4 regions of the Devosia neptuniae genome follow, and region 3 is predicted to be linked to each of the others. Evidence: predicted binding sites of a transcription regulator. Region 3 holds the regulator's gene; each other region holds the start of a gene.
The links. Region 3 encodes PhoB, which activates phosphate uptake and scavenging genes when phosphate is short. Its sites were predicted from a motif close to TGTCATNNANCTGTCAT; they were not measured.
Positions count from the first base shown of each region.

Region 1: the regulator PhoB is predicted to act here: its motif matches at 1,698-1,714, upstream of N8A98_RS18290 (esterase-like activity of phytase family protein).
Region 2: the regulator PhoB is predicted to act here: its motif matches at 2,623-2,639, upstream of N8A98_RS16125 (esterase-like activity of phytase family protein).
Region 4: the regulator PhoB is predicted to act here: its motif matches at 1,728-1,744, upstream of N8A98_RS12575 (DUF1868 domain-containing protein).

Region 1 covers NZ_CP104965.1:3,158,549-3,162,762, reverse strand. Annotated here, with positions in the region: gene N8A98_RS18295 (YbjN domain-containing protein) at 1-263, shown strand, start outside; gene N8A98_RS18290 (esterase-like activity of phytase family protein) at 332-1,630, opposite strand; gene rpoC (DNA-directed RNA polymerase subunit beta') at 1,783-4,214, opposite strand, start outside.
Region 2 covers NZ_CP104965.1:2,712,398-2,716,611, reverse strand. Annotated here, with positions in the region: gene N8A98_RS16130 (AsmA family protein) at 1-217, opposite strand, end outside; gene N8A98_RS16125 (esterase-like activity of phytase family protein) at 406-2,565, opposite strand; gene N8A98_RS16120 (ATP-dependent helicase) at 2,770-4,214, shown strand, end outside.
Region 3 covers NZ_CP104965.1:2,598,264-2,602,477, reverse strand. Annotated here, with positions in the region: gene pstB (phosphate ABC transporter ATP-binding protein PstB) at 1-720, shown strand, start outside; gene phoU (phosphate signaling complex protein PhoU) at 750-1,460, shown strand; gene phoB (phosphate regulon transcriptional regulator PhoB) at 1,464-2,165, shown strand; gene N8A98_RS15590 (DMT family transporter) at 2,565-3,056, shown strand; gene N8A98_RS15585 (DMT family transporter) at 3,053-3,475, shown strand; gene N8A98_RS15580 (aldehyde dehydrogenase family protein) at 4,179-4,214, opposite strand, start outside.
Region 4 covers NZ_CP104965.1:1,997,409-2,001,622, forward strand. Annotated here, with positions in the region: gene N8A98_RS12565 (peptidoglycan -binding protein) at 1-647, opposite strand, end outside; gene N8A98_RS12570 (flagellar motor protein MotA) at 647-1,633, opposite strand; gene N8A98_RS12575 (DUF1868 domain-containing protein) at 1,792-2,505, shown strand; gene N8A98_RS12580 (group II truncated hemoglobin) at 2,502-2,972, opposite strand; gene N8A98_RS12585 (inositol monophosphatase family protein) at 3,047-3,841, opposite strand; gene efp (elongation factor P) at 3,844-4,214, opposite strand, start outside.

The DNA.
Region 1 (4,214 bases), 560 kb from region 3:
GCAATTGCACCAACAACAAGAATTGCGAAGACCTCAACTTCTATCTCGGTTTCCTCGATATCAAGCCGACCCTGGAACAGATCAACGACTGGAACTTCAACAAGCGCTTCAGCCGCGCCTATCTCGACCAGGACAAGGACGCCTGCGTCGAAATGGATCTCGACCTGGTCCAGGGTGTCAGCGCCAAATATCTCGATTCCCAGTTCTCACTGTGGAAGATGGTGGTCGAGCAGTTTGCCGACCATGTCGGCTATAAGAGCTAGGCTGACCTACATGGCGACAAATAAAAGGGGCCTTTCGGCCCCTTTTGCATTTCTGGCGCGCGGTGCGGTTATTCGGCTTTGAGGAAGTCGGCGACGTCGAGCAGGATATATTCGTTGTCGTCGGCACGGCCGGCTTCGCGGCCCGTCGAGCCGGGATAGTTGTTGTCATTGGCGACGATGATCGTGGTCGGGTCGACCAGATCGACGTCTTCGATGGTGACGAAGGGGAAGGTGAATACGCCGTCCTTGGTGCCGCGCGGCCCGATGCCGTCGGGGTCCTTGATCGCCATCAGGTCGATATAGGCCAGCTTTTCCAGCACGCCGTTGGCATCGGCCTTTTCCAGATCGACGAGATAGATACGCTTGAAGGCAGCGGCCTTTTCGCGGCCATCGTCGCCTTCTCCATTGTCGCGTTCGATGATCAGCCCGCGGGTGCCATCGATGATGTTGAAATCGCCGATCGCGTGGGTGGCGTCTTCGAGCGGGTAGTAGCGGACCTTGTCATTCCAGCTGGCGCTGGCGACGTCGAATTCCAGCATGCGCAGGACCGGCTTGCCATCGATCAGCTCGAGGGCCTTGGCCTCTTCGTCGTAGAACGGCTTTTCCAGCAACGGATAGAGCGTCTTGCCATCGATCGACTGGGCCATGCCTTCATAGCCGCCCGAGCGGCCGGTGTTCACGCCGGTCGGAACGGCGCCTGCAGCCGGGGTCGAGACGAACTGGTTGTCGGGCGACTTGTAATCAACGCCGCCCGGATTGGTGGCGATGACCTGCAGCACGACGCCGTTCGCATCGACTTCGATCAGCCAGGGGCCGAACTCGTCGCCGATCCAGTAGTTCTCGCCGACCGGCTGGATGGATTCCGGGTCGAAATCGGCGCCGGTCAGATAGCGGGTGTCGCTATGCTCGGTGACGATCGGGAATGGCACGACGCGGTTGGGATCCTTGAGGAACACCGTGCGCTCAATGCCGACTTTGCCGGCTTCCCAGTCCATCTTCAGGATGTTGAACATCAGCATGGCGTCGGACGAATTGGCCTTGTTGCCGAAGCCATTGTCGGTCAGCAGCAGGAAGCGATCATCGTCCAGCGAGCGCACGCCCGACATGCCTTGCAGCGGCTGGCCGGGAAACGGCATGGCAATGCCGGAGGCCGGATTGGCCCAGCCATAGGGTGTCTCGACCCGGGTGCCCGAGGTGAAGCGGCCCGACATGTTGAGGCTATAGGGCGCGTTGGCCGGAGCGGGCACGAAAGTCTGCGCCGGCAGTTCGGCATGGGCCTTGAGGGTCGCGTCGAATTGGGTCTGGGCGAAGGCAGAAGTTGAAAGCATCGCGACGGCCAGCGCGGCAAGCAGCGTCTTCTTGGACATGGATCATCTCCGGAAAAGGAAGTGATCCGCTGCTAGCGCGGCTACGTGTCGGTCCGGCTACGGGCCAATGGCAGTTCGTTGACAATGCACAGGCCCAAAAGAAAAGGGAGCCTTGCGGCCCCCTTCCCTCAAATTCGGATTTGTTGCGTCGCTTACTCGGCGGCGGTCGGAGCCGGGATCGCCTGGGTGTTGGCCTGGCGGCGGCGCTCGTCGAGGATCAGGTCGTCGCGCTTGGTGGCGATCAACTTGGCCGAGGAGATGCCAGCACCGGTACCAGCCGGGATCAGGCGGCCGACGATGACGTTCTCCTTGAGACCTTCGAGCAGATCGGCCTTGCCGGACACTGCCGCTTCCGTGAGGACGCGGGTGGTTTCCTGGAACGAAGCAGCCGAGATGAACGAACGGGTCTGCAGCGATGCCTTGGTGATGCCCAGCAGCACCGGATTGGCCGTCGCAGGCTTCTTGCCTTCAGCGACCAGAGCATCGTTGAGCTCGTCAAAGTCCAGCTTGTCGAGCTGCTCGTCCTTGAGCAGGCCAGACTCACCTGGATCCACGATCTCGACCTTCTGCAGCATCTGGCGAACGATCACCTCGATGTGCTTGTCGTTGATCAACACGCCCTGCAGACGATAAACTTCCTGGATTTCATTGACGAGGTAACGAGCAAGCTCTTCCACGCCCTTGATGGCCAGAATGTCGTGCGGCGCCGGGTTGCCGTCGAGGATGTATTCGCCCTTTTCGATCGGGTCGCCTTCCTGAAGATGGAAGGGCTTGCCCTTCGGGATCAGGTATTCAACCGGATCTGCACCTTCTTCGTTCGGCTCGATGATGACGCGACGCTTGTTCTTGTAGTCGCGACCGAAACGGATCGTACCATCGATCTCGGCGATGATGGCGTGATCCTTGGGACGGCGTGCTTCGAACAATTCAGCCACGCGCGGCAGACCGCCCGTGATGTCCTTGGTCTTGGCCGATTCCAGCGGAATACGGGCCAGCACGTCGCCGGGCGCGACCTTCTCGCCGGGCTCCACGTTGATAACGGCATCGACCGAGAGCAGATAACGGGCGTCGCCGCCACGATCCACCTTGGCAACCACACCGCCGCGAGCAATCGCGAGGGCCGGCTTGAGGCCGTCACCGCGCTGATTGGTGCGCCAATCGATGACAACGCGCTTGGTGAAGCCCGTTGCCTCGTCGGTGTTTTCCGCAACCGATGCACCGTCAACGAGATCCTCGAACACGACCTCACCCTCGACTTCAGCGAGGATCGGACGGGTGTAGGGGTCCCATTCGGCCAGACGCTGGCCACGACGAACCATGTCGCCTTCCTTGACCAGCAGCTTGGAACCATAGGTCACCTTGTGGGTGGTGCGTTCCTTGCCGTCGGCATCGAGAATGGCGAGCGACACGTTACGGGCCATGACGACAAGCTTGCCGCCCTCGACCTTGGCAACGTTGGGGTTACGGATGGCGATCTTGCCTTCAGCACCCGATTCCAGGAACGAGCTATCGACCACCTGAGCCGTACCACCGATGTGGAACGTGCGCATGGTGAGCTGCGTGCCGGGTTCACCGATCGACTGAGCGGCGATAACGCCGACAGCTTCACCCATGTTCACGGGCGTGCCGCGAGCAAGGTCACGGCCATAGCAGGCCGCGCAGGTCCCCTGGCGCATGTCGCAAGTCAGCGGGGAGCGGATACGGATCGACTGGATCCGGGCTTCCTCGATGATGTCGACATGCTTTTCTTCCAGCAACGTCCCCTTGGCGGCGATCAGATCGCCGGTCAGCGGATGGTTGATGTCGTCAGCTGCCGTGCGGCCCAGCACGCGCTGGCCGATCGACGCAACGATCTGGCCGGCATCGACGATGGGCTCCATGGTGAGGCCACGCTCGGTGCCGCAATCGGTGGCCACGATGATGGCGTCCTGCGCCACGTCCACGAGACGACGGGTCAGGTAACCCGAGTTCGCAGTCTTGAGCGCGGTGTCGGCCAGACCCTTACGGGCACCGTGGGTCGAGTTGAAGTACTCGAGAACGTTCAGGCCTTCCTTGAAGTTAGCCGTGATCGGGGTCTCGATGATCGAGCCGTCGGGACGCGCCATCAGGCCGCGCATACCGGCAAGCTGCTTCATCTGGGCCGGGGAACCACGGGCACCCGAATGGCTCATCATGTAGACCGAGTTGATCGGCTTTTGACGACCGGTTTCCTTGTCGATCTGAACGGCCGCAATGCCCTTCATCATCTCTTCGGCAACCTTGTCACCACACTTGGCCCAGGCGTCGACCACCTTGTTGTACTTTTCGCCCTGAGTGATCAGGCCGTCATTGTACTGCTGCTCGAACTCTTCGACCTGCTTACGGGCGGCTTCCACGATCGTGTACTTGGACGGCGGGATAACCATGTCGTCCTTGCCGAACGAGATGCCGGCGTCACACGCGTTCTTGAAGCCAAGCTGCATCACGCGGTCACAGAAGATCACGGTCTCTTTCTGACCGCAGCCACGGTAAACCGTGTCGATCATCTTGGAGATCATCTTCTTGGTCATCAGCTGGTTGGCCGTGGAGAACGGCACAGCAGGAT
Region 2 (4,214 bases), 110 kb from region 3:
ATCCCACCAGCACATCGGTGAAATTCAGCCGCGGCTGCGGCAGCAGCGAAAATTCAATATCGCCGCGGATGATGACCTTGGCGCCGAGCACCCCGCCGGCAAGCTCTTCCATCCGCTCGCGATAGTCACCCCATTGGATGAAACGCGGCGCGATGAATGCCCCGGCGAGCACGAAAATCGCGAGCAGGCCAACGATGATATAGATGCGATTCAGCACGGTTACGCGTAGGTCCGGGTTTGCGCGCAGAGTTTAGGCACTTGCGCCCCCTAAGCAAGCCCGCCATTGCCTTGATTCACGCTATGAAATTGTCGGGTCAAAGGCGCCCAATATCACGGCTTTGCGAGGGACCATGCAAAACGGCCGGGCACAAGGCCCGGCCGCTGTCGCAAAACATTCGCTGAAGATTAAAGCGCGCCGATCGACCAGAAATAGGTCTCGCCCGAGCTGTCATCGACACCGTCATTGTCGGTGATGACATAGCCCACGCCGGCCGCATCCACAGCAAAGCTCTCCACCTTGTCGACCACATAGCCATTGAGGCTCTTCAGATCGGGGATGAAGTCGCGGACCAATTCCTTGCTGACGACCGGCAGTTCGCCACCCAGCGCGGCGGCGTTGAGGTCAGCAACCGGCACGCGATACAGCGCCTTGAGCTGGGCCTTGTCGCCAATCTGGTTGTCGCGCTCGACGATGTAGACATAATCGCCATGTGCAGTGATTTCCGACAGGCCAATCCAGGCGCCTTCTGCCGGCGTTTCGAGCGGATAGGCAACGGCGCCCCATTCCTCGGTCGAAGGCTGGTAGCTCACCAGCTTGACCTGCCCCTTGGGATCATCCTTCCATTCGCGCTGAATGGCGACCCAGAGCGTCATATCGTCACCCTCGCCAATGGCGGTGATGCCTTCCGAACCCGAACGGATTTCATTGGCCAGCAATTCGGCCGGGAACGGAATCTCGGCTTCGATCTCGCCTTCCGCGTTCACATGGAACAGCGCATGCGGCGTGAGCTCGGATGTATCGCCCTCCGAAGCCAGCCAGAAGCCGCCCTCCCCGTCCAGCGTGATGCCTTCAAGGTCGAGCTTCTGTGCCGGATGGCCGCCGCGGGTCACCACTGTCTTGGCAATGATGCGGGCCGGCCTGGACATGGCGTCAATCGTGTAGATGGCAGGCTCGGCGCTCAGCGCGCTGTCGCTGACGGCATAGAGAATGCCGGGCTTTTCAGCATCACCAACGGCGCCCGAAATGGCCGCCCAGCCGAATGGCAGCCCGTTCTCGTCATTGTCCGAAACCAGCTGGGGATAAGCGGCTTCGCCCTCGGCCAGCTCATAGACCATCACATGGGAGCCAATGCCGCCATCTTCGCGCAGGTCCACTTCGTTGGCGGTCACGATCAGATTGCGGGCGGGAATGGCAGTGATGCCTTCCGGGGAAATGCCCGATGGAATGGTCTGCACATATTCTGGCTCGGCGCCGGTATCCTTGTAGATCGCGACGAGCGAGGAGCGCTCTTCGACCACGAAGATATATTGCTGATCGCCAAAGGTTGCGACTTCCAGACCTTCGGGCTCAACGCCCTTCTTGTTGCGCGCATCGGGATAGTGGCCGAGGCGAGCGGCGTCGAGATCGAGCGCATTGGCCGAGTCATAGACGACACTGCCGTCACGATTGAAGATTGAGAAACTGCGCGATCCACCGTTCCAATCGCCCTCATTGGCCACGACCAGGCGGTCAGCATCCAGCCACTTGATGGCATCGGGTTCGCGCGGCACATCGCTGGTTTTGCCAGTGAAATTGAGCGCGCCGTCCTTCTTGGTATCGACATTTTCGACCGAGACCGTGCCAGCGGAGAAGCCACCCGTGACCGTACCGGTCTTGCCGTCGATAATGGCAATCCAGTTGTTTTCCTGCAGGGTGACAGCGATTTCGTCATTGGCGTTGAAATCGACGAATTCAGGCTCCGGGTCCTCGCCGCCGACATCGGCAATGCCGGTCATGTCCACGGTCTTCAGCGTTTTGGCGGCAACCTCGAAAATCACGACGAAGCCAGCAGGCAGCTGCGGGAGATCGCCATCATTGACCTCTTCGTCGCGCTCATTCTCGATGGCGATGGCAATCAGCGTGCCGGCGGCATTATGCGCCACGGAATCCGGCTGGCCGCCCAGATCATATTCGGCATCGACCGCCTTGCTGGCGATATCGACAACGACCAGCTTGCCCGAAGGCGCGACGAAGCTCTCCGACGTATTGACGCCGACATAGGCCTTGCCGCCAATGATGGTGACCGAAGTCGGCTCGCCATCGAGCGACAGGAAACCGAGGTTTTTGGGAGCCTTGGCGTCGGTCAGATCGACAAAGCCAATGCCGCCTGCCGGGCTGTCAGAATAAATAAGGGTCAGGCCATCATCGCTGGCGGTGATGATCTCGGCTGAGGTCGCCTCAGCATCGGGCGCATTGAGCGCGACGGGGAAGCTGGCAATGCGATTGAACACTTGTTCGGCATGGACCGAAACCACCGTCGCCAACAAGGCGGCCGTGAGTGCGGCAAGAAATTTCGTGGAATACATGGATCAAGCCCCTGTTGAAGTCCAAGGCCTGCCCTAGGCCGCATGCATAAAACTTCGATGACAGGGACATGACGGTGCTGTGACGCCGCGCTCTTCTATACAGCGAGCCCCGCGCCACCTATATTGCACCGTGAACAAAAGAAGATTCGTCAATACCCCCACGGCGCAGCCAGCTCCCGGCGCGACGTGATGGAAAGGCCCCGGATGCCCGGCAATACCAACAATACCGAACGCCCGCCTGCCGGGTCGATCACCAGCCAATTCGGCCGGCGGGAAACGCCTGCCTATCTCGATGGTCTCAATGAGGAACAGCGGCTTGCAGTGGAGACCATTGATGGTCCGCTGTTGGTACTGGCCGGCGCCGGCACCGGCAAAACGCGCGTGCTGACAACGCGCATTGCCCATATCATCAATACCAATCGTGCCTGGCCGTCCCAAATCCTGTCGGTGACCTTTACCAACAAGGCCGCCCGCGAGATGAAGGAGCGGATCGAAAAGCTCGTTCCCCGCCTCGAGGCAATGCCCTGGATGGGCACGTTCCACTCCATCGGCGCCCGCATCCTGCGCCAGCATGCGGGCCTTGTGGGTCTGACCAGCAGTTTCACCATCCTCGATACCGACGATCAGATCCGGCTCATCAAGCAATTTCTGGCCGCCGAGGATATCGACGAGAAGCGTTGGCCCGCCAAGCAGTTTGCCGGCATGATGGATGCCTGGAAGAACAAGGGCCTGCTGCCCAAGGACGTTTCGCCGGCCGAAAGTGGCGGCTATGCCAATGGCCGCGGCGCCAAGCTCTATGCCGATTACCAGGCCCGCCTGAAGGTGCTCAACGCCGCAGATTTCGGCGACCTGCTGCTCGAATGCATTCGCCTGTTCAAGGAAAACCCTGACGTGCTGGCGGAATTCCACCGCAAGTTCAAATACATGCTGGTGGACGAATACCAGGACAGCAACGTCGCCCAATATCTCTGGCTGCGCCTATTGGCCCAGGGCAAACCGGCCAGCGAAGCCAATATCTGCGTGGTGGGCGACGACGACCAGTCCATCTATGGCTGGCGCGGCGCCGAGGTCGACAATATCCTGCGCTTCGAAAAGGATTTTCCGGGCGCCAAGGTGATCAAGCTCGAGCGCAATTACCGCTCGACCTCCAATATCCTCAAGGCCGCCTCCAATCTCATCGCCTTCAATGAAAGCCGCCTCGGCAAGACGCTACAGACCGATGTGGGCGAAAGCGGCGAGCTGGTTTCCGTCACCCAGGTGTGGGATTCCGAGGAGGAAGCCCGCACGGTCGGCGAAGAAATCGAGCAATATCAACGCGCTGGCGAGAGCCTCAATTCCATGGCCATCCTGGTCCGCGCCTCCTTCCAGATGCGCGAATTCGAAGAGCGCTTCATCACGCTGGGGCTGAATTACCGCGTCATCGGCGGCCCGCGCTTTTACGAGCGCAAGGAAATCCGCGACGCCATCGCCTATCTGCGCCTTGTCGCCCAGCCGGCCGACGATCTGGCGCTGGACCGTATCATCAACACCCCCAAGCGCGGCCTCGGGGACTCGACGGTGCAGTTGCTGCATAGCGCGGCCCGCGCGGCAAACGTGCCGCTGCTCTCTGCCATCCGCATGCTGGTCGATACCGAGGAGCTCAAACCCAA
Region 3 (4,214 bases):
TACGGTGCCAAGCAGGCCCTGCACGGCATTTCGATCGATATCCCCGACCGCGCCGTCACCTCCTTCATCGGCCCCTCGGGCTGCGGCAAGTCGACCTTCCTGCGCTGCATCAACCGCATGAACGACACTATCGAAGGCGCCAAGGTCGGCGGCCTGATCGAGCTGGATGGCGAGAACATCTACGATCCGTCCCTCGACGTGGTGGAACTGCGCGCCCGCATCGGCATGGTGTTCCAGAAGCCCAATCCCTTCCCCAAATCGATCTATGAAAACGTCGCCTACGGCCCCAAGATTCATGGCCTGGCCCGTTCCAAGACCGATCTGGACGAAATCGTCGTGTCGTCCCTGCGCAAGGCGGGCCTGTTCGAAGAGGTAAAGGACCGCCTCAATGAACCCGGCACCGGCCTCTCCGGTGGCCAGCAGCAGCGCCTCTGCATTGCCCGCGCCATTGCCGTCAGCCCCGAAGTCATCCTGATGGACGAGCCCTGCTCGGCCCTCGATCCGATCGCCACGGCCATCATCGAGGAACTGATCGACGAATTGCGCGAGAACTACACCATCGTCATCGTCACCCATTCCATGCAGCAGGCGGCCCGCGTCAGCCAGCGCACGGCATTCTTCCATCTGGGCAATCTGATCGAGGAAGGCGTCACCGAAGACATCTTCACCAACCCGATCAACAAGCAGACCCAGGATTACATCATGGGCCGTATCGGCTGATCCAAACCCGGACCAAGAGAGACATTGCTATGCCCACTTCCGGCCCCGAACACATCGTCTCCTCCTATAATGACGAGCTCGTCGCCCTGGCCCAGTCGATCGCCGAAATGGGCGGTCAGGTCGAGGTCGCCATCGAAAATGGCACCAAGTCCCTGCTCCGCCTTGATCGCGAACTGGCAGACCTGACCATCATTGCCGATCAGCGCATCGACGACATGCAGCGCAAGATCGACGACATGGCCGTCTCCATGATCGCCCGCCGCCAGCCCATGGCCTCCGATCTGCGCTCGATCATCACCGCCATCCATGTGGCCTCCGATCTCGAACGCGTCGGCGACATGGCCAAGCAATTGGCCCGCCGCTCGCTCAAGCTCGAAGGCCTCAACCTGCAGCCGACCTTCTATAATGGCGTCAAGAACATGACCAATCTGGTCCTGCGCCAGATCAAGGATGCGCTGGATTCCTATTCGAGCCGCGACTCCGCCGGGGCCATCGAAGTGTGCAATCGCGATGACGAGGTGGACGCTATGTACACCTCCCTGTTCCGCGAATTGCTCACCTATATGATGGAAGATCCGCGCAATATCACGCCCTGCACCCATCTGCTGTTCTGCGCCAAGAGCCTGGAACGCATCGGGGACCACGCCACCAATATCGCAGAACGCGCCTATTATCTGCAGACCGGCAAGCAGCTCACATCCGAAGTGGTGGAGCTGCACCGCACCCAGATCAAGGCCTGATCCATGCCTGCAACCATTCTCGTCGTCGAGGACGAAGGCGATATCGCCATCCTCCTGCGCTATAATCTCGAGGCCGAAGGCTTCCGCGTCGTCACCGCGGAAACCGGAGACGAAGCCCAAAGCCAGATTCACGAAAAGCTGCCCGACCTCATCCTGCTCGATTGGATGCTGCCGGAAATCTCGGGGATCGAACTCTGCCGGCGCCTCCGCGCCCGCGAAGAAACCTCGCGCATCCCCATCATCATGCTCACCGCCCGCGGTGAGGAAGAAGAGCGCGTGCGGGGCCTCTCGACCGGCGCCGACGACTATATCGTCAAGCCCTTCTCGGTGCCCGAGCTGATCGCCCGCATCCACGCTCTGCTGCGTCGCGCCAATCCAAATCTCGTCACCGCTGCCCTGCGCGTCGGCGATCTCGAGCTCGACCGCACCACCCACCGCGTGCGCCGCGCCAATCGCGACGTGCATCTGGGCCCCACCGAATACCGCCTGCTCGAATATCTCATGCGCCATCCCGGCCGGGTCTATTCGCGCGAACAGCTGCTCGATGGCGTCTGGGGCAATGACGTCTATGTCGATGAACGCACGGTCGACGTGCATATCGGCCGCCTCCGCCGCGCCATCAATCGCGGCCGCGAATCTGACCCCATCCGCACCGTCCGCGGCGCCGGCTACGCCTTCGACGAACGCTTCGCCCAAGTCGCCTAGACCCAAGCAGAACGTTGCTACGAAATCCCCGCGAAAGCGGGGATTTTCGTTTTAAAAGCAGGAAGAGCAACATCCTGCCCCTCCCCACCCTATCTCCACCCCCACAGTGTCATTCCCGCGAAAGCGGGAACCTCTGTTTTCTCAACCCAACATCCCGAAACGGCGGTTCCCGCTTCCGCGGGAATGACACCGTGGGTCGAACAAATACCTGACCCTTGGCTCCATCGCCTCCCTCCCCCTTGTGGGGAGGGACCGAGGGTGGGGGTGCTGAAGTTTCAACCAATGCCGAGCATTGGGAAGTCCCAGCCCCGACCTCAACCAGATCGCGGTCCCATCCCCCTCCCACCCACCAAACCGCATGCTACCATCCGGCGTCTCTCCCCCCGAGTCGCGCCACCCATGCCCACCTCCACGCCCCGGCAGCTCAATCCGCTGCACCTGCTGATTGCCTTCGGCACCGGGGGCCTGCTCACCCTGATGGTGTTTTTCAACGGCGAGCTGGGCCATTACGGCAACCCGCTCTTTGCCTCCTGGGCCGCCCACGGCACCGGCACCGTAGCCGCCATCCTCTTCCTCGCTTTGCTCTATCGCCGCCGCCCGGCAGCCGAGCCGCAGCCCAAACCAGCCGCCCCGTTTTGGGCCTATCTCGGCGGCATTTCCGGCGCTCTGACGGTCATGTTGACCTCCACCACGGTCAATTCCCCGCTGGCGCTCTCGGGCACGCTGGCACTCGGCCTTGCCGGCCAAGTCGTCTTCAGCCTCGCCGCCGACCGCTGGGGTCTGTTCGGCCTGCCCAAGCGCCGCCTCGAATTGCGCGACCTCGCCGCCGTCCTCCTGATCCTGGCCGGTAGCGCCCTGATCATCCTTGTCGGCATGGGAGGTCGCCCATGATCACCCCCATCCTCTATGCCGTCCTCGCGGGCCTCCTTGTCGGCCTCAGCCGCCAGCTCAACGGCCGCCTCGCCCTCTCCGGCTCGCCCCTGATCGCTTCGTTCTGGAACCATCTTGTCGGCTTTATCGCGCTCACCGCCCTGGGCCTCGCCATCGGCGGCCTCATCCCCGCCGGCGCCGCCACCGCCCCCTGGCACGCCTATATCGGCGGCCCCATCGGCGTCGTCTTCGTCGCCTCCGGCAGCTGGCTCATCCCGCGCATCGGCGCCGTCAACACCGCCCTGCTCGTCATCGGCGGCCAAATGGTCTCCGGCGTGGTGCTCGACCTCGCCCGCGGCACCCCCTCCATCCTCTGGGCCAGCGCCCTAGGCGTGGTGCTCATTCTGGGCGGCATGGCCCTGACACAGCGGCGGCGATAGCAGCAACGTCAGCGACGGTGTTACTCCGGGCGCTTTCAAGAATGCGGTGTCATTCCCGCGAAAGCGGGAACCTCCGTTGACCAGGTTTCCAGGCAAACAGAGGTCCCCGCTTTCGCGGGGATGACACCGTGGGTAATTGTTGGTTCGGGGCACTATCCCGCCCCACCCACCAGGCGCACCCTCCCCTCGACGGGGAGGGAAGGGAGGGGTGACGAGAGCCCAATCCATCCGCTCTATCGCCTCCCTCCCCCTTGAGGGGAGGGATAGAGGGTGGGGGTGCTGAGGCTTCCACAAATATCGAGTGTTTGGTGGCCGCAGCACCCCCACACCCCCATCTATCCCTCTTATCCCCCTTCCCCAAAACCTCCCGCATACTCCCTCCATCTTCCGGGATACGGGCGGCGCTGCAGCGACGAGCGTCCGGAAGCCAGCCGGGGGAGTGGAGGTCGCGCTCCGCTCCGGGTCGAGCGGACGAGGCAATCGGGCGGGAGCTACGGCAAACGCTGGGGCCTGCGATCGCGCCGTCCGACAAAGTCCCGGCACCCCGGGGCGACGTCCGTCTCATTCTAAAACTCATCACGAGGCGAATGCCGTCTCGGGGTCCGTCCGCCTCTTCGATAACCGCACCAGGCGGCGCTTCCGCACGCACAAAAAAGGACCCCGCAAAAGCGGGGCCCCAAACATGCAACAAGACGCCTATCGATCAACCAGCAGCGGTATAAGCCGTCTTCACCACGGT
Region 4 (4,214 bases), 600 kb from region 3:
CCGACGACGCGCACATCGGCACGACCTTCCAGGATTTGCCGCAAGCGACCGAAGAAGTCGGAGCGATAGCGGCTCAAATCCTGCACGCGCTGAGCCAATGCCAGATTGAGGCGGCGGCCCAGATCGGCGATCTGGGTGCGCGATTCGGTGTCGCGGCTTTCGGACGCTTCGAGCGCATTCTCCAGCGCGCCGATCTGGGTGCGCAGCGCGGCCAATTGCTGGTTGAGCAGGGTGATCTGCGCATTGGCCTCGTCGGACAGGTCCTGGGCGTCCGCCAGCTCGGATTGCAGGCCCGCAATGGTCTCGTCCTTGCCCGCCAGCCCCGCGCCGATACCCGAAAGCTGGCCCGTCAGCTCGGCATTGTCGGATTGGGCGGTGGCGAGCGTGGCCGTCAGATTGGCGATCTGGGAGTTCAAGTCATCGGAATTGGAACGCTCGAGCTGCAGCAGGTCGGTGAGTTCGGCAATCTGGCTATTGAGCCGGGAGAGCGCGGTGTCGCGGCCCTGCAATTCCTGGCCCAGGAAGAACTGGGTCAACATGAACAGGGAGAGCAGGAAGATGATGACGAGCAGCAGGCTCGACAGGGCGTCGACGAAACCGGGCCAGTAATTGGCCTCGATGCGCCGGCGGGAGCGGGCTCCTGGCATTAGTTCCGCCGCTCGCTATCAGCCTGGGACAGCACGGCCTCGATCAACTCACGCAGCTTCTGATTGGTTTCGGCCTGATCGGTAATGTGCTTGCGCAAATCGTCCTGTTCGGTGCGGATGTGCTTGACCAGCCCGTCAATGCCGCGCGCCAGTTCGGCCATGGCGCGGATGGCGTTCTGCGAGGAATTCTGGTTTTGCATCGAGCTGCCGAGCTTGTCGAACATGGCCTGCATTTCGGGGCCACCCGCATTGGCCTGCATGGCCGAAACGGGATGGTCTAGCTCGGTCATCGAGGTCATCCAGTCTTCAAGATCGGTATAGAAGGCGTTCTGTGCCTGGCTGGTCTGCAGGTCGAGGAACCCCAGCACGAGCGAACCCGCAAGACCGAACAGTGAGGAGGAAAACGCGGTGCCCATGCCGGCCAGCGGCGCCGACAGGCCCTCGCGCAGGCTCGAGAATTGCGCGGCGCTGTCGCCATTGGTCACGTCGAGCGAATTGATCACGCCGGCAACGCTGCTGACGGTTTCGAGCAGGCCGTAAAACGTGCCCATCAGGCCCAGAAACACCAGAAGGCCGGTCAGGTAGCGCGAGGTATCCTTGGCTTCATCGAGCCGGTTGCCCACGCTATCGAGGATCGAGCGCATGGAAGAGGGCGTGATGATCGCTTCCCCGATCCGCTCGCGCAGCAGGCCCGCCACCGGCGCCAGCAGTACGGGCGGGCGCACATTGGTCACATTGCCGTCCTGCAGCGAATTGACCCATTTCACCTCGGGGAAAAGGCGGAATATCTGGCGGAAGCTGAGGAAAATGCCGACGAACAGGGCCAGGAAGATCATCGAATTGATGAACGGATTGGCCCAGAAGAAGGTGACGATCGTGGTGAACAAGATCGCCCCAACCAGCGCCACCAGCACCAGAAAAATCACGATCTTGATGAGGTAAACAGTCGGGCTGGCGAGATGGTATGGATCGTAGCCTTGCGTCATCTTTGCCGGAACCTTGCCTCATGCGCGCAAATCACTGCCAAGACTAGTCAGTGCAGCGTGGCAGGGCAATGACAAAGGTTTGTGTGTTGGCCGCTGTCACAGAGGTTTCGTTTAGGCCGGATAGCGCTGTGCCCAGCAAACGTTATCCGGAGCCCGCCATGTCCCTGGCCATGATCTCGCCCGATCTACAGGCATTTTCCCACACGCATCGTCCTGCAGCGCCGTACCATCTGGGCCAACGCTACAATCGGGACGGCATTTTCCTGCCCGAGCGGGGCAATACCGTGGTGTGTCATCTGCAGGAGGGCTCGGACACCGAGCGGGTCCTGCATGCGGCGCGGCAGCGTTATCTCGACATGCCCGAAGCGCGCCAGCTGGCCTTCACGGCGGCGGAGAGCCTGCATATGACGCTGTTCCAGGGCATTATCGAAACCCGCCGCGAGCCGACCTATTGGCCGGCCGGCGTGCCGCTCGATACGCCCGTCGATACGATGACCGAGCTGATGCTGGAGCGGCTGGCGCCCTATGCGGGCGGGACGGCATTCGCGGTGGAAGCCGTCCGGGCGCTGCCCACGGGGCTGGTGGTACAGGGGATTACCGAAGCCGATCGCCGCGCTATGGCTGGCTGGCGCAATGATCTAGCGGCGCTGTTGGGTTATCGGCACCCCGACCACGACAGCTACGAGTTCCACATCACCTTTGCCTATCTGATCGACTGGCTCGATGAGGCGGCGTTGCCCGCCTGGCAGGATATGCTGGACGATGCCTTGGCCATGATCCGCGTGCAGGCGCCGGTGCTGGAATTGCGCACGCCGGCTTTCTGCAGCTTTGAGGATATGAACTGGTTCGAGGAGCTGCTGCCCCTCGGCTAGTCGGCCTTGGGAATATAGGGACCGCCGGTTTCGCCCCAGCCCCATTTGGGCATTGGTGCCTGTTCGGACACGCTCGCGCCGGGCACCGAATTGATGACGGCCAGCCGCGATCCCCATTCGAGATAGCCAACCAGCGCCGAAGCAAATTCGGGATCGGCCGGCAGGCCCAGATCGGTATAGGTGTCGAGCAGCAGGCTGATCCAGCGCCGCCGCATGGTCTCGCTCAAATGCCGGCCCAGATGGTGGCGCACCATTTCGGGGTGGCCGCCATGTTCGCGCGAATAAAGCGCGGGGCCGCCCAGTACTTCGGCGAGGAACAGCGCAACATGTTCGGGGTGGTCCGCCGCCATATGGGCGAATACCGGCGCCAGCACCGGATCATCGGGCACGCGGCGGTAGAATTCGGCGGTCAGACGGCGCAACGGCTCAATGCCGCCGATCCATTCATAGAGCGTGGGCACTGCCATGAGAAAACGCCTCCGGCAGCATAGATGCGCAGCGGCCGGGCAAGATGCAAGCCTGGGCCGCTGCGGATTCGTCGTTACTGGATCGGCCTGAGTTGCTTCAGCAGCGCTGCATGCAGCGCTTCATTGCCGGCCACGACCTGGCCATTCCAGACCGAGCCGGGGCTGCCGGCAAAGTCGGAAATGGTTCCGCCGGCTTCCTTGACCATCAGCAGACCCGGCGCCACGTCCCAGGGCGCGAGCCCGGCTTCCCAGACCGCGTCATAGCGGCCGGCCGCCAGCCAGGCCAGGTCCATGGAAATCGAGCCGGAGCGGCGGATGCCGGCCACGGCGGGATTGATGGCGGCCAGCTGGCGCAGCTGTAGGCTGTCATTGGCCGTGCCCTGGGTCTTGATACCAGTGCAGACCACGGCATCGGCCAGATGACGGCGGCCGCCAATGCGCAGGCGGCGACGATCGTTGACCCAGGTGCCGCCGCCCTTTTCGGCGGTATAGAGCTCGTCGAGCACGGGATTATAGATCACCGAAGCCACGATCTCATTGGCGCGCTCAAGGGCGATGGCAACGGCAAAGAGCGGGATCGAGTGCAGGAAATTGGTGGTGCCATCGAGCGGGTCGATGATCCAGCGATGCTGGCCATCGGTGCCGGTGACTTCCCCGCCTTCTTCCATCAGGAAGGCATAGGTGGGGCGGGCCTTTTTGAGTTCGTCGAACACGATCTGCTCGGCTCGCAGATCGGCCTTGGAGACGAAATCGGCCGGTCCCTTGCGCGAAACCTGCAGGTTTTCGACTTCGGCAAAGTCCTTGGTGAGCGAACGGCCAGCCTTGATCGCGGCTGAAACCATGACATTGAGAATAGCGGAACGTGCCATGATCAGTCTGCCCGGCGCATATAGGTGGCTTCGGTGGTGTCGACGACGATGCGTTCGCCTACGGCAATGAAGGGCGGCACCATGACCTTGAGGCCATTCGACATAATGGCCGGCTTGAACTGGCTGGAGACGCTCTGGCCCTTCTGCACCGGATCGACTTCGGTGACTTCGAGGATGACGTTGGCCGGGAATTTGACGCCCAGTGGGGTTTCCTCGTGCATTTCGAGCGTGATCTTCATGCCGTCCTGCAAGAATGCGGCGCGCTCGCCGACGAAGTCCTTGGCCAGCTCGACCTGCTCGTAGCTGGCCTGATCCATGAACACCAGACTATCGCCCTGCTCGTAAAGATAGGTGAAGTCGCGGAATTCGAGTT